One region of the Bifidobacterium crudilactis genome, then DNA from elsewhere that is predicted to be linked to it. Evidence: riboswitches for the same ligand, from Rfam matches in the RefSeq annotation. Region 1 holds a riboswitch; the other holds the start of a gene.
The links. A riboswitch is a leader RNA that binds a small molecule or an ion and turns the genes downstream of it on or off. The one in region 1 is predicted to bind thiamine pyrophosphate.

Region 1 (7,482 bases):
CACACGCGAGTCGCTTGAAGTCGCGCCACTCGTGCAATACGACCGCGACGATCAGCTGCAATACCATTTCATCCGGCGCATCACCCGAGCCAAAGTGCATCCGCCGATGCACTTCGTGCCCACATCCACGGGCTACAACGATGCCGTGTCGCTCGGATTCGGCTGGGGATTGATTCCATCCACCAGTTTCGCAGCATACCCGCGCAATACCCTGGTCCGGCTGTCCCCACAGGAACCATTGCTGCTCCCCCTGTTCTGGCAGCAGTGGAAACTCTCGTCACCCGCACTCGACACGGTGGCCCAAGCCATCATCCGGGCCAGCGCCAACGCTCTGGTTCAGGATTGAGCCCGCTTCACAGAGACATCTGCGATGGCTGAGACACCTGCGATAGCTGCGATAACTGCGGCACCAGCGGAGCTGCTCCGCATTCCTGCACGCAATCACCTCCACCGCTATCGCAGCCATCTGCTCAGGATGCCGAAGAAGCCCCCAGATAATCGGATTCCTCGGTCGGACTCGACGCGACCGCATGACCGTGCGTGACTATGCCCAGGCCCGCAAGGTAGGCCTCTCTCCCCGCCTGCACGGCATGTTTGAACGCTCGGGCCATCACCGGGATATTCCTCGCGCTGGCAATCGCCGTATACGCCATAATGGCGTCGGCACCCATTTCCATGGCCTGAGCAGCCTGGCTGGGACGGCCTATCCCCGCATCGATAATCACCGGAACAGAAGCGTTGTCGATGATGACCTCGATGAGATCACGCGCTCCCAGACCCTTGTTCGACCCTATCAACGACCCCAAAGGCATCACGCACGCCGCACCGGCATCCTCCAGTTGCGTCGCGGCCAAAGGGTCGGGAAGCATATAGGGCATCACCACGAAGCCTTCGGCCGCGAGTATCTCGGTCGCCTTAATCGTCTCGGCATTGTCCGGCAGAAGATACCTGCTTTCATGCTCGATTTCGACCTTGATGAAATCCGTGCCGCACACCTCTCTGGCCAGTCTGGCTATGCGAACCGCCTCACCTGCATCATGTGCACCGGAGGTGTTGGGAAGCAGCGTGATGCCGTCCGGGATGTAGTCAAGCAGATTGTTCTCCGCAGTCCTGCAGCGACGCAAGGCCATCGTGATGATCTGCGTCCCGGCGTTCTCGATGGCCGCCTCGATCAGGGAAAGATCATAGCGTCCGGAACCGAGAATGAAGCGGCTGGAGAATGCGTGGCCGCCGAGCATCAGCGGATCCTGCTCCCCTGTCGCCAGATCATCGAAGGCGTGTTTGTTCGGTGCGGGCAGCAGAGCGGTGTTGGTGGCCGAGCCGACGAGTTCGTCGAGCTGCAACGCGCCCGAGGAGGTCCCCTGCGCGCAGGAGCTAGCGACATCAGCCTGCGCCGTGGTGTGTTCCGAAGTCATACTGTTCATCATCATGCTTTCTCTTCGACCGAAGATGCCATCAACGGTCATATCGACATTCAGGCTTCATCCTGTCCGAGGATGAGTCTGGTGATCATATTGGCCTCATGGCATGCGACCACGCCGACCCTGGGAGCCATAAGCCCGTTGCCCGGCGTGGGTGCGGTCACACCGTCGCCACAGAAATAGAAGCCTTCGGAAACCCTCCTGGTAACGATGCTGTTGGCACTGCCGAAACCGGCCATGCCCGATGCGGACAGCAGCTTTGCAGCGGGCAAATGCTCCAAAACACCGTTCACCAGAATGCTTTTGTTTTCAGGCACATCGAAAGCCTCCGCAATGATGTCGTCATCGGCGAACAAGGAGGCGACATTATGCTCATCGACGGCCACGGAATCAATCCGCACATCGATGAAAGGGTTTATCTGGGCAAGATTGCCTTGCAGAGCCTCGGTTTTCAAACGGCCGAGATCCCTGAGAAAATACTGCTGCCGGTTGAGATTCGACATGTCAACCCGGTCGAAGTCCACAAGATGCAGATGCCCGACGCCGATGCGGGTCAATGCGACCGCAATGGTCGACCCCAGACCACCAAGGCCAGCAATGGCCACATGGGCCGCGTCAAGCCTATCCTGCACCTGCTTGGTATGGCGCTCATACAGGGCGTCATACAGCTCCTGCCTATCCACCATGTCTTTGGGATTCCCGGCGTCGCGCACCGCCCTGCACCGCGTCTCCTCACGTCGTGCCGCAGCGACGTTCTGAGCTTCCTGGATACCCATCCTCAGCCTCCTTGAACGAAGGTGACGATTTCGATGCTATCGCCGTCTCGGAGCATCGTTTCGGCGTGCCTGCGCAGCGGGACGATATCACCTTGACCTCGACCGCCACTCGTTGCGCCTGCATCCCACGCTCACGAAGCAGGTCGGACACACTGACCTCACCGGTCTGCGTGCACTGCTTTCCATTGACAATCACTGCTGTCTCCCCCTATTCCCGAAGAGTGCGCTCGATAGCGGCGCGTGCGCATCCCCAAGGATGGCGCGCAATCGGTACCGAATCACGGGAACGCGAGCACTGACAGCAAGCCCGTCGGACGGCTTGAGCGATATGAAGCTCTTCGGTCATGACGTCCATCGGCATGATGGAGCATCGACGGGAGTTTCGTGTCACCTACGTCGAACGACGGGATACAAGAGTTGACGTCATGAGACGTCGAATAACCATGTCCTTACGGCGGCATTACCCGCATCAAGTTCTCGGTCGAAGTCAGAGACTTCCTCTCAGCCTGTTCAGGCTCCCGTTCGATTACAAGTCTGATATTCGCCTCACGCGTCGACATTCGAGCAAAGGCATACTTCTGCGGCACGGACGCGACATCCAGAAGACAACACACGAATCCGCAATGTCCCGCGCCTTGGCAAGATGTAAGCATGAGCACAGCACCCGCATCAGGCAGCACCGGGACCACCGGCCGCGACGATTCCGCATCCCCTTCCGCCGAGGCATCCCCTTCCGTCGAAGAGCAGCGTATCCGCAACCGCGAGGTGGTCGAGCGTTTTCTGCATTCGGGACACGGCGAGTCTCTGCTGCGCCGACACGAACTCTTCTGCGAGGACGGCATAGCCGGTCTTTGGACATCCGACAGCGGTGAACCGGTGTTCGCACAGGGCCGGGACGACATCGCCCTCTACGACGTGTGGTCGTCCGAGCATTTCCCGGATTGGCAGTGGAGCAATATCCGCATATGGTCGACCGACGACGTCAACCAGTTCTGGGCGGAATGCGACGGCGGCGGAACGCTGATGCTCCCCGGTCATGAAGCCGTTCCGTACCAGAACCATTTCATCTACTCCTTCGAAATGCGCGCGGGAAGGATTGCGAGAGAACGCGAATTCATGAATCCCATCACCGAGATGAAGGCTCTGGGTATGCAGACGCCCAGCATAGAGCTCGGTGATTTCCCGCAAGGCGATTCCCCCGTTGCCGAATCCACTCCGGATGTTTCCATTGGAGAGGCTTCCACTCAAGATGCTTCGCAAACTCATATAGCAGGTCGCTGATGGCCACGTCATCAATGCATAGGATGAACTTCGCGGGAGTCGACATCCCACGTCTGGGCATGGGATGCATGGCGCTGTCCATCGAAGGACGCCCCGAACGAGACACCGCCATCACCACCATCCACAGCGCTCTGGATGCGGGAGTGCGTTATCTTGACACCGCCTGGTCATACTACCTGCCTGAATACCGTCCGGCCCGGTCCGCTCAGACGCCATCCTGGCATCAATCCCCGGCTACGAGCGGGGGAAACGATTATCGTTCGGACTACGGCGAGCGCTTGGTGCACGACGCGCTGAGCACATGGAAGGGCGCGCAGGACGAGGTTCTGGTGGCGAGCAAAATCGGATGGTCCCGAACCGTGGACGCCCAAGGCCGGTACGGCTGGAAAGCCGACGCGCGTCCGGAAACGATTATCTCGCAGGCGAAGGAATCGGCGCATCGTCTGGGCGTGGAGAGCTTCGGGCTGCTGTATTCACATTGCAACGACCCGCAGGTCCCCTATGACGAGCAGATGGAGGCCTTTCGCCGCTTGGTCGATGAGGGCGTGGCCCGCGCCATCGGTATCTCAAGAGTCGATAACGCCGATATCGACGTAGCCCTGCGCGTTCTCGGCAAGGACCTCATCGCCGTACAGAACCAGTTCTCACCGTCATATCCCGACCCTCTGCACACCATGGAGCACTGCGAGAAACACGACCTGGCCTTCGTATGCTGGTCTCCCCTGGGAGGATTCCTCGACCCGGTGGACGCGCAGGCCTACGAAGCATTCAAGGCCATCGCCGCGGAATGTGGTGTCTCATATCAGCGCGTGGTGCTCGCCTGGGAGCTGTCGAAATACGACCGACTGATCACCATTCCCAGCGCACGCAACCCTCATGAGATACGGGATTCCTTCGCTGCCACACAGCTGACGCTCAGCGACGAGGAGCTGCGGAGATTGCCCTGAGCTCCGAGCCCTGTGCCGCCGAAAATCTCAGGCGTTCCGGCAGCACAGGGCGACCGCGGAAGCGATGGGACCGTCATGGCTGAGCGACAGATGCCAGACGATGTCTGCCTGCCCGGCAATGCGGCCATCCTCGCCGGAGCCGCTGCCGCAACCCAAGGATTCATGCAACCGTCGCTCCACACCATCGGAAAGCACCACATGCGGACGCCCCCTGGAATCATCCAGAATCTCGATGCGCGACCAGGGAATGGATTCGACGTCATATGGCGCAGGCAGCTCCCCGAGAGCTTCGTCCCAGGCTTTGATGACGGCCTCCTTGCCCGCCCAGCGGGCTGCAAGATGGCATGCTTCACCGTCTCCCTTGAGTTGAGCACGCATGGCGCATTGCCTGCGTTCACGCACCGAGAACAGTGCCATGAACGTGGAACCAGGCATATCGAGTTGCTCTCCGAAGGCCTGCACATCCACCACATCATGCCCCAGTCCGAGAACCCGCGCTGCGGGCAGATCGTCAATGCTCATAATTCCATTCTCCCGCCACGCGCAGCAAGAATCACTATGCAAACGGCAACACCACAAAAAAACTGTGCACATCGGCACGCGGACACCTCAACAACAGGTGTCTTGCGTGCGGGTGTGCACAGTTTCAGAAAACACTCGGACCGGTCAGATCAGCGCTCGTAGTAGCCGCTGTCACCCAGACGGGCTTCGGGGTCGAGCAACATGGCCTTCTCGACCTCGTGACCGTCGTAACCGTGGCCGTCCTCATGGAAACGACGGTTGTCAATCGGCGTATACAGCTCGGCGCGGCCCATCATACCTTCGATGAAGTGACGCTGACCGGATGCCAGACGGGCATTCGCCTTCTCGCGCCATTCCTCCAAAGCCTTCTTGCCTGCGGTGTTCGCCACTGCGGCTTCGAAAGCACCCGGGTTGACGATGGCTCCGAAACCGGAGACGTGACCGAAGCCGAGAGAGGTGACCAGACCCGCCTTGACCGTACCGACGTGCAATGGCTTGGTCAGCCAGACCATGTGGTCGTCTCGCCGCAGCTTCGGGTCGACACAGTCCAGCGAGGCATTCGCAGGAATCACACCCGATTTGAAGAGCTGGGTCAGACCGTTGATCTGGAAGATGCAGGCACCGCCCTTGGCATGGCCGGTAAGGCTCTTCTGGGAAATCACGAAGAGCGGGTTGCCGTCGGCACGACCGATGGCGTGAGCCAGGGTGTTGTGCAGTTCGGACTCGTTCGGGTCGTTGGCGTTCGTTGAGGTGTCATGCTTCGATACCACGCCGATCTCATCGGGTGAAACGCCCAGCGCATCCAGGTCGCGGACCAGCTTGGAATCCTTGCCGCCGAGACCCGCTGCGAGCGCACCCAACCCGGGGGCGGGAATCGAGGTGTGACCACCGTCGGCGAAGGAGTGGATGTATCCGACGACTCCGGCGACGGGCAATCCCATGCGCAGCGCAATGTCGCCACGAGTGACCAGAATCGTGCCGCCACCCTGTGATTCGAGGAATCCACCGCGACGGCGATCGTTGGCGCGTGAGAAGAAGCGCGGGCTGATGCCCTTCGCCAGCATCTCGGAGGCATCGGCGGTGGCGTTCATGTTGCCGAAGCCGATCACCGATTCCACGCCGATGTCGTCTATCGCGCCGGTCACCACGAAGTCGGCCTTGCCCAGAGCGATTTTGTCGACACCCTCTTCAAGGGAGACCGCGGCGGTGGCGCAGGCGGATACGGGCTGCACCATGCTGCCGTAACCACCGATATAGGACTGCATCACATGCGCGGCGACCACGTTCGGCAGCGCTTCCTGCAGGATGTCCGTCGGGACCTCCTTGTTGAGGAAACGGTCGAGATAGAGCTTGCGCATCGAGGACATACCGCCGAAACCGGTGCCCTGCGTGCTGGCGACCATTGACGGATGCACGGCCTGCAGAATCTCGACAGGCGAGAATCCTGCGGAGATGTAGGCATCCACTGCGGTGACGATATTCCACAGTGCAATCTTGTCGACAGCACCGACCATCGAGGCGGGAATACCCCACTTGAGCGGGTCGAAGCCCTTCGGGAACTGTCCGCCGACCGTTCTGCTCATCGTCGCACGACGAGGAACGCGCACCACGGAACCCTGATGACGGGTGACCACCCATTCGCCGGACTCGTCATCCGGACGGATGGAGGTATGGGATTCATCCAGCTTCACATACTCCCTGGCGACCGCCTCGGTCGGTACCGAGAACTCCACATCGTGGTCGAGGAAGACATCTGCCTCTTCCTCATCGGTGCCGTCCTTGTAGTCGTTGCCCATGCCTTCCTCGAAGGGACGAATACCGGAGCGTGCCACGACTTCGTCGTGATAGCGCTCGGCGATGTCCTCTTCGGGGACCAGATTGCCATCGGCGTCGTACCAACCGGCCTTCGGGCTGTCCTGCCATACGAGCAGACCCATGTTCCAGGCGAGTTCAAGCACGCCGGCCGCGGTGAGTTCCACCCGTCCGTCGGAGTGAATGCCCAACTCGGCTTCGAAGCGAGTACGCCCCGAACCCCAGGGGCCGAGCTCGCCCACGGAAACGATGACTATCTCGTCCTCGGGCTTGGCGCTCACGCGCTTCCACTCGGAGAGATTCACATGCGGCTGGCTTGGCACATGCGGTGTCGGCAGAGCCTTGATGACTGCCTCCGGGGCATCGCCCAGCGAAGCGTCGTTCTCGGACGAGCCTTGCACATGCTCCCCTGTCGAGGATCGTGCGGCTTCATCGTGTGCGGCATCCGCCATGGCCTCCGCACGAAGCGCCTTGATATCAATCGGGGCATCGCCGAGACCACCGGTGAGGTCCACGTTCAATGGCCCATTGATGGCCTTGATGCGGGCGTCCACCGTGCACAGATCAAGCAGTTCGGAGGAAATCTGCTCCGTGGAGTAGGTCTTCAATCCATGGCGTTCCACGACCTCGACCAATGGGTCGTTGCCGCCCATCAGTCCGGTGCCGCGTACCCAGCCGATTCTCGGATGGGCGAAGGTCACTCGGTCGGACCAGTTCTTTTCG
Region 2 (7,482 bases), 540 kb from region 1:
ATGTACGACGAGGCCCGCGTGCTGTTCTCCGCAACGGATGACATCGTCCCCGTGGCCAAATCCCTGCCGGTCGGGGATCGTCTTGACACAGACATCGAGGCGGCCAACCGAGGCGGATACGACTCGCTGGTGGTGTTGACGGGCGTTGCAGACCCCCGTCAGATTCTCACCGCTCCGATGATTCAGCGACCGACCTTCATAGCCCGTGATTTGCGTGGATTGAATATGACGCATCCTCTGCCTCTGCGCAATGCAGATGGCTCATGGCAGTGCGGCGGGTCCGTGGCTTCCGTGGCTGACGGAGCGATACGGCTCGCTGCGGCAGAGCAGGTCTCCGGTCAATCGGACGACGGTCTCGATGCCTTGCGTGCCGCTTGCTGTGCCGTGTGGGAGACGGTGGATGCCGCCGGCGGCGCATTCGATCCTGCCGAGTTGAGCATTCCCTCCGCTTTGCTCGACATCTGAGATTCGGGGGAGTCATGACGGACGACATCGCAGGACACAAGCCGGACGAAACGCGGCCGACCCAGGCAGAAGCGCTCGAGGAATCCGTGTTTGAGCGCTTCCCCGGGCTGGACGGCATCGAGGAACAGGACTTCGACACGCAGATTGCCTCCTACTCCGAGGTTTTGCGGACTTTGGAGCAGGAACTGCAGCAGCACAGGAGTTGATATGCCGAATACCGGTGCCGGTGCAGGCGATACTCTGCACCGTCTTGATTCAGCAATCGTGGCGCGTGGACTGGCGGATTCCAGAACCCGAGCCCAGCGGCTTATCGACAAGGGCGCGGTGAAGGTCAACGGCGTTCTGGCCGGCAAAGCTGCGCAACGGGTGAGCGCTGATGACGAGGTGACGATTGATAAAGGCGATGATTACGCATCCCGTGGCGCGTACAAACTTCTGGGCGCATTGGAGCATTTCGTTCCCATGGGCCTGCCATCTCCCGGAGGTCGTCGTGGTCTGGATATCGGCGCTTCCACGGGTGGGTTCACCGATGTGCTGCTAAGGCTCGGAGCCGCAGAGGTTATCGCCCTCGATGTCGGTCATGGTCAGCTCATCGGACGTATCCGCGATGATTCGCGCGTGAGGGTGTTGGAAGGGGTGAACATCCGTGATGTGCAGCTCGAGAATCTGCCTTTTCAACCCGATTATGTGGTTTCGGATGTATCGTTCATCTCCCTGCGCTACGTGATTCCGGTCATCGCACGCTTGCTTCCGCCCACGGCTCCCGCCGTATTGCTGGTCAAGCCGCAGTTCGAGGTGGGCAAGGAGCATCTGGGCAGGCACGGCATTGTCGATGACGACGATTTGCGCAATCGTGCGGTCGACGGTGTCGTTGCCTGTGCACTCGAGTGCGGATTCACCGTCAAAGCCTGCATTCCATCTCCCATAACCGGAATGCATGGCAATGTGGAGTTCCTGTTATGGCTCGAACAGGCATCCTGAAGGGGTGGAATCCGGGTCGTTGCACGTCTGTGTAGGGATTTTCTTAGAGAACACGAGTATGTGCTTCGCGCGAAGACCGTTTTTGGCGGAATCATGCGGAATATGAATTCGCTGACCGCCTGTCTACTTGGAAATCACTACACAACAGGTATGGGCATCGTATTTCACGCACAGCCATGTTGCATAACAGGTGGTTTAGGATTGATACCGGCGACAGTGCGTCGGTGCAAGCACATCGGGTAATACGCACATCGGCGCATAGGTGCATCCGTGCATCAGCAGTAGGGTCGACGGACGAGGCCAGGGCCTATGCTCGGGAGCCCGATAAGGAAGGAACCACAGTATGGGCCAGCGAAACGCGGTAGTGGTTACGCACAGCCGCCTACGCAGCAGCGGAACGGTTGTTCGTGAGGCAGTCGAACAGTTGAAGCAATCAGGCTTTGCCGTGTCCATCATCGACAATCTTGAAGCGCCGGAGTTCGGCACGCCCTCGCCTGTGGTCAGTGAGGATACGGAGATTGTCGTGGTGCTCGGGGGAGACGGCACCATTCTGCGCGCTGCCGAACTGGTCAAATGCACGAATGTTCCCATTCTTGGCGTGAATCTGGGTCATGTCGGCTTTCTTGCGGAATTTGAAAGCTTCCAGATGAGCGAGGCGATGGGTAAGATTGCCGCCCATGATTACTCGATAGATTCTCGAATGATCGCGCACATCGATGTCTGGCTTCCGGGTGCCGAGAAACCCATCAGCGATTGGGCATTGAACGACGTGACCCTGGAGCGCTCCGACCGAGGCAAGATGGTCGAGGTCAGCATTCGGGTGGACGATGTCGAAATGAGTTCCTTCAGCTGCGACGGCGTCATCGTCGCCACGCCGACCGGTTCCACGGCATATGCCTTCTCTGCGGGCGGTCCTATTATCTGGCCGGATGTCAAGGCTCTGCAGTTGGTTCCGCTGGCTGCTCACGCCTTGTTCGCCAGGCCACTGATTATCGGCTCGGATTCGAAGTTCTCATTGGACATTCTCGACGAATCGACATCGGATGGTTGGATTTGCTGTGACGGGCGTAGACAGCTCGGTCTGCCGCGAGGAACGCATATCGAGGTCAGGGAGTCGCATGACACCCTGCGGTTGGCGCGACTGTCCGGTGTGCCGTTCACGAGTCGACTTGTAACCAAATTCGATTTGCCGGTCGTTGGCTGGCGAGAACACAGATTTCAGAAGGGTGCCCGACGTCTGCTGAATAATCAGCAGGGGCTGAAGGGGTTTGAGCCACCGGAGCAAGGCGAAGGTCAGCAGACCATTCGCCGGTAAAGAAGATGAGCGATGCTTGAGGAACTCGAAATACGCAATCTCGGTCCGATACGCCATGCCGTGTTGTCGCCACGAGCCGGAATGACCGCCATCACAGGTGAAACCGGTGCGGGAAAGTCGATGCTTCTGGACGCTCTGCGTCTGGTATCTGGGGCGGCAATTCAGTCGGGCAGGGCTTCTGCAGGAGCACAGGACGATGTCTGGGCTCAGGCGGTGTTCGCCGTGTCATCAGATTCAGCCGCCGAGGCTTTGGCGAAGGATGCCGGTGCGGTGGGGGATGACGGTGAGCTGTACCTCACCAGGTCGGTTCCTGCGCATGGTCGCTCACGAGCTTTGCTGAACGGGCGCACAGTGCCGCGAAGCGTGTTGGCGGGCATCGCCGCCCACATGATTACCATTCACGGACAGTCGGATCACATGCGCATAGCCTCCGCTGCCCGACAACGTGACTTTCTCGACCGATATGCCGATGATAGTGAGCAGTTGACGGCGTATGCGCAGTCATGGGAGGCCTTGCAGGCGATTATCCGCAAACTTCAGGCGCTGGATGGCGAGCAGGCGGCCGCACTGGCCCAGGCGACCTATCTGCGTGAATCCATCGAACGCATCAATGCTGTGGACCCGCATAAAGGCGAGGACGAGGAGCTGAAATCCCGCAGAGAACGCATCGAGAACGCTGCCTCCATCGCACATGGGGTAGCTTCCGCATTGAGTGCACTCGACCCCTCGCAGATGGACGTGGATGCGCAGCATCAGGGAGCTCTGTCGCTGATTGACGATGCCACACGGGCACTCGAGGACATCCACATCAAGGAACCCTTCGGCCAGGCGGCGGACACCTTGAAATCGTTGAGTCAGGAAATCAGCGATGTGGTGTTCACTTTGAGCGGTCAGATAGATGACGAGGACAGCCTGGGTGATCTCGACACCATCAACGGTCGTATCCATGAACTCGATGAGCTGACGAAGCGGTGGGGGCCTGGCATCGACGATGTGCTGGCATGGCGTGACCAGGCGGAAAACGATGTGCAGGACATGGACGCGTCCCCTGAGCGCTTGGCAGCCTTGCGTGAGGAGCGCGACGAGCTGTTCCGGCGCGCGCTCGCCGCGGCAAGGTCACTCAGTTCGGTGAGGCGGCAAGCTGCGGAACGCCTGAGTGAGCATGTGGGTACCGAGCTGGCTGCCTTGGCCATGCGGGGCTCCGTACTCGACGTTGTGGTGAGTCCCCGTGATGCAGGCAAAGGCGATGAGTCGGATGTTCTCGACGCTCACGGATGCGATGACATCGAATTCCTGTTCACGGCTTTTCCCGGAGCTCCGCGTCTGCCGATGGGCAAAAGCGCTTCGGGAGGAGAGCTCAGCAGGTTGATGCTTGCTCTCGAATTGGTGGCTGCAGAACGTAGTTCCGGTGCGCAACGTAGTTCCGGGGAACACCACGGTGACAACGACGAAGGCGTGTTCATCTTCGATGAGGTCGACGCCGGTGTTGGCGGCAAATCTGCGGTTGAGCTGGGCAGACGGCTCGCTCAACTGGCACGGAGCGCCCAGGTGATAGTCGTGACGCATCTTCCCCAGGTTGCTTCCTGGGCTGATACGCAGTTCGTGGTATCGAAGGGCGTGTTCGATGCACCCGTTGATGAGACGGCAGCGAAGCTTGAGGGCTCCGAGACCTCAGGCAGTCGTGGCAATGGCGAGAGCAACGACCGCAGTGAGAATGACGGGCATATTCCATCAGTGCATATTCCATCAGTGCAGACCGTGGTCCAGGAGGTGCGGGGCTCTCAACGTGAAAGGGAGATTGCCCGCATGCTGGCAGGTAGCGAATCCGAGACTTCTCTTCGCCACGCCCGGGAGCTTCTGGAATCCAGCAGTCTCTAGCGCCTTCCGGGGCGTGGGTGTGCATCGGCGGGAGTCTGCCCTGAGTTCTTCGGGAAGGGACAATTCCAGCCATCACTGCTCTTGCACGGTCACCCCGTCCTTGTCGGGTTTCGGCGGTACGGTCGGGATGATTCTTGTTACAGGGGAACTCGAAGGAGTTGAGAAAGGCAACGGGTGAACGGCACCCGGGCCTGACCCTTAGAACCTGTTGGCTAATACCAGCGTAGGGAGGAACAGCTATGAGCAGCTTAATACCCGTACTGTCGATTGCGGGGTCGGATTGCTCCGGTGGAGCGGGCATCCAGGCGGATATCAAATCCATGAGCGCCAATGGCGTATTCGCGATGTCGGTCATCACCTCAGTTGTCGCAGAGAACACCGCCCGGGTGATTTCGGTGTTGGATGTGGATGCGAGCATCATCGCCGACCAGATAGATGCGGTCTTCGAGGATATTCCGCCGAAGGCCGTCAAAGTCGGTATGCTCGACAGCCCGGACATCATGAAGGTCGTGGTTGACAAGCTCAACGAATATCAGGCTCCGAATGTGGTCATCGACCCCGTGATGTACGCCAAGAACGGTGCACCTCTGATGGACCCGTCATGCATCGGATGGCTTATCGAGACCGTGATTCCGCGTGCGGATGTCCTGACGCCGAATATCCCCGAAGCGGAGCGCATATCGGGCATGTCCATCACCGATATGGATTCGCAGCGTGAGGCGGCCCGCCAGATTCAGGCGATGGGGTGCGCCAGCGTGCTGGTCAAAGGTGGCCACGCCACCGGGGATGCGACCGATGTGCTGTTCGATGGTGAGCGTTTCTATGAGTTCACGGCTCCGCGCATTCACACCAAGAACACGCACGGCACCGGATGCACCTACTCTTCGGCGATTGCGTCGAATCTCGCCCTGGGGCTTCCCTTCCACAAGGCCATCGAGAAAGCCAAGCGATACGTGACGATGGCCATCATGCACTCCCTGGAACTTGGCAAAGGCAATGGGCCGACGAATCATTTCTGGGATTTGTATGCACATGGACTCGAAGGCTTCAAGGAGAACGAATGAGCCAGAAACTCAATGAGGGCAAGGGCGTCATCTTCGACCTCGACGGCACGTTGCTTGATTCGATGGGCGTCTGGGATGACCTGGATGCCGAGTCCTTGGCGAAGCGCGGCATCGAGATTCCCGATGATTTCGGCTCTACGGTAGCCTCGATGCAATTCCGTGACATCGCGGTATATACCATTGCCCGTTTCGGGCTTGACGACACGCCGGAAGAGCTGATGCAGGAGTGGAATGACATGGCGGCGAAAGCCTATGCCACCACGGTGCAATTGAAGCCACATGCGGCCGAGTATCTGCGGTATCTGCGCGAAAGCGGAGCCACGCTGGCCGTCGCCACCACATTGCCTCCAGAACTGCGCAATCCGGCGCTGGAACATGCCGGCATCACCGATTATTTCAACGTGATCTGCAGTGTTGACGATGCCGGCGGCAAAGGGAAGGAACATCCGGACGTGTATCTGCATGCGGCGGAACTTCTCGGAGTCGCGCCCGTACATTGCACCGTGTTCGAGGATTTGCTGGTGGGCATCGGCACCGCGAAAAGCATCGGCATGCACCCGTGGGCCATGTTCGACGCTTCTTCCGAACAGCAGTGGCAGGACATTTCGGCTTTGGCGGAAGGTGCGATTCACGACTTCTCCGATGCCCCGCGCGAACTGCGCTGAAGCATACAAACGCACAAACCGCACAAACCGCGCAAATCTCACAAATCCGCATTATTTTCCGAAACTGTGCAAACAACCACGTCTGGAGCTGCGAATCCGGCTGGTAGCGTGCCGAGATGCACAGTTTCGACTACAGGAGCATCAAGCCATGTCAACGAAACGTTCAGCAGCAACGCCAATACCCTTCGACCAACTCAGCAGGGCGGTCAGCACACCAATCGCGCGAAGGTTCTACAAGGTCGCCAGTGATGTGTGGCAGCAGGGATATGAGCAGCCCTTCGTCCAGGAGTTGGGTAAGGGGACGCTCTCCAATGAGCGATTCACCTTCTACATGCTTCAGGATTACCTGTATCTCAACGATTACGCCAAAGTTCACGCGCTGGCGATGACGAAAAGCGAGGACGACCGCATCATCGAGAGAATGGTGCAGGTCCAGCAGGCCATCGTGGGCGAACGCGAGCAAGTGCATAAGACCTATATCGAACGGTATGGCATCACCCGTGAGCAGATTGCCGGAGCCAGGCAATCGGCATTCGCACGGGCTTACACCTCGAATATGCTGGCGATTGCCTATGCCAAACCCTTGGTCGACGTGCTGGTCGCCGTATTGCCCTGCGCATGGGTGTATGCGGATTACGGCACTCGTCTGGCCCAGGATTTCAGCGAAACCTTGCCGAATAATCCTTATCAGGATTGGGTGGAGATGTACGCCTCCGATGATTTCTGGCAGAGCGCCGTGTGGCTGCTGGACATCATCGAAGACGAGACCAGAGACCTCAGCGCAAAGCGACTCAAAGAGCTGGATTCGATATTCCGCATCGGTGTGGAGCACGAATACATGTTCTGGGACAGCGCCTACCGCATGCAGCGTTCGTGGAAACCCGAATGGGACACACCAGACCGTCGCTGACGTACCGTCGTTGATTTGCGCCTGATTGGGATGCATCAACCATGTGCTGAGCTGGTTTTTACAGCTCGACGAACGAGATCATTGAGCTGTCAAGTACTCAGGGCGCATATGGCCGAGCTGAAAATTACTCGCACAGGAATGAATCGATAGTCATGCCATCGCATAACCTATACATCATGTATGATGTTACCCATCATGTTCGTT

Region 2: another riboswitch for thiamine pyrophosphate. It lies ahead of thiD (bifunctional hydroxymethylpyrimidine kinase/phosphomethylpyrimidine kinase); the one in region 1 lies ahead of DB51_RS10590 (hypothetical protein).

What each region holds. Positions count from the first base shown of each region.
Region 1 is NZ_JHAL01000002.1:34,372-41,853, reverse strand. Features, by position in the region: gene DB51_RS02375 (LysR family transcriptional regulator ArgP) at 1-346, shown strand, start outside; gene DB51_RS02370 (thiazole synthase) at 471-1,415, opposite strand; gene thiF (sulfur carrier protein ThiS adenylyltransferase ThiF) at 1,475-2,197, opposite strand; gene DB51_RS10590 (hypothetical protein) at 2,154-2,393, opposite strand; TPP riboswitch at 2,626-2,729, opposite strand; gene DB51_RS02360 (PhzA/PhzB family protein) at 2,849-3,478, shown strand; gene DB51_RS02355 (aldo/keto reductase) at 3,478-4,425, shown strand; gene DB51_RS02350 (holo-ACP synthase) at 4,453-4,947, opposite strand; partial or broken gene DB51_RS10585 (beta-ketoacyl synthase N-terminal-like domain-containing protein) at 5,097-7,482, opposite strand, start outside.
Region 2 is NZ_JHAL01000002.1:575,193-582,674, forward strand. Features, by position in the region: gene DB51_RS04645 (HAD-IIA family hydrolase) at 1-465, shown strand, start outside; gene DB51_RS04650 (hypothetical protein) at 480-671, shown strand; gene DB51_RS04655 (TlyA family RNA methyltransferase) at 673-1,446, shown strand; gene DB51_RS04660 (NAD kinase) at 1,790-2,761, shown strand; gene recN (DNA repair protein RecN) at 2,774-4,639, shown strand; TPP riboswitch at 4,771-4,886, shown strand; gene thiD (bifunctional hydroxymethylpyrimidine kinase/phosphomethylpyrimidine kinase) at 4,879-5,703, shown strand; gene DB51_RS04675 (HAD family hydrolase) at 5,700-6,368, shown strand; gene tenA (thiaminase II) at 6,517-7,278, shown strand.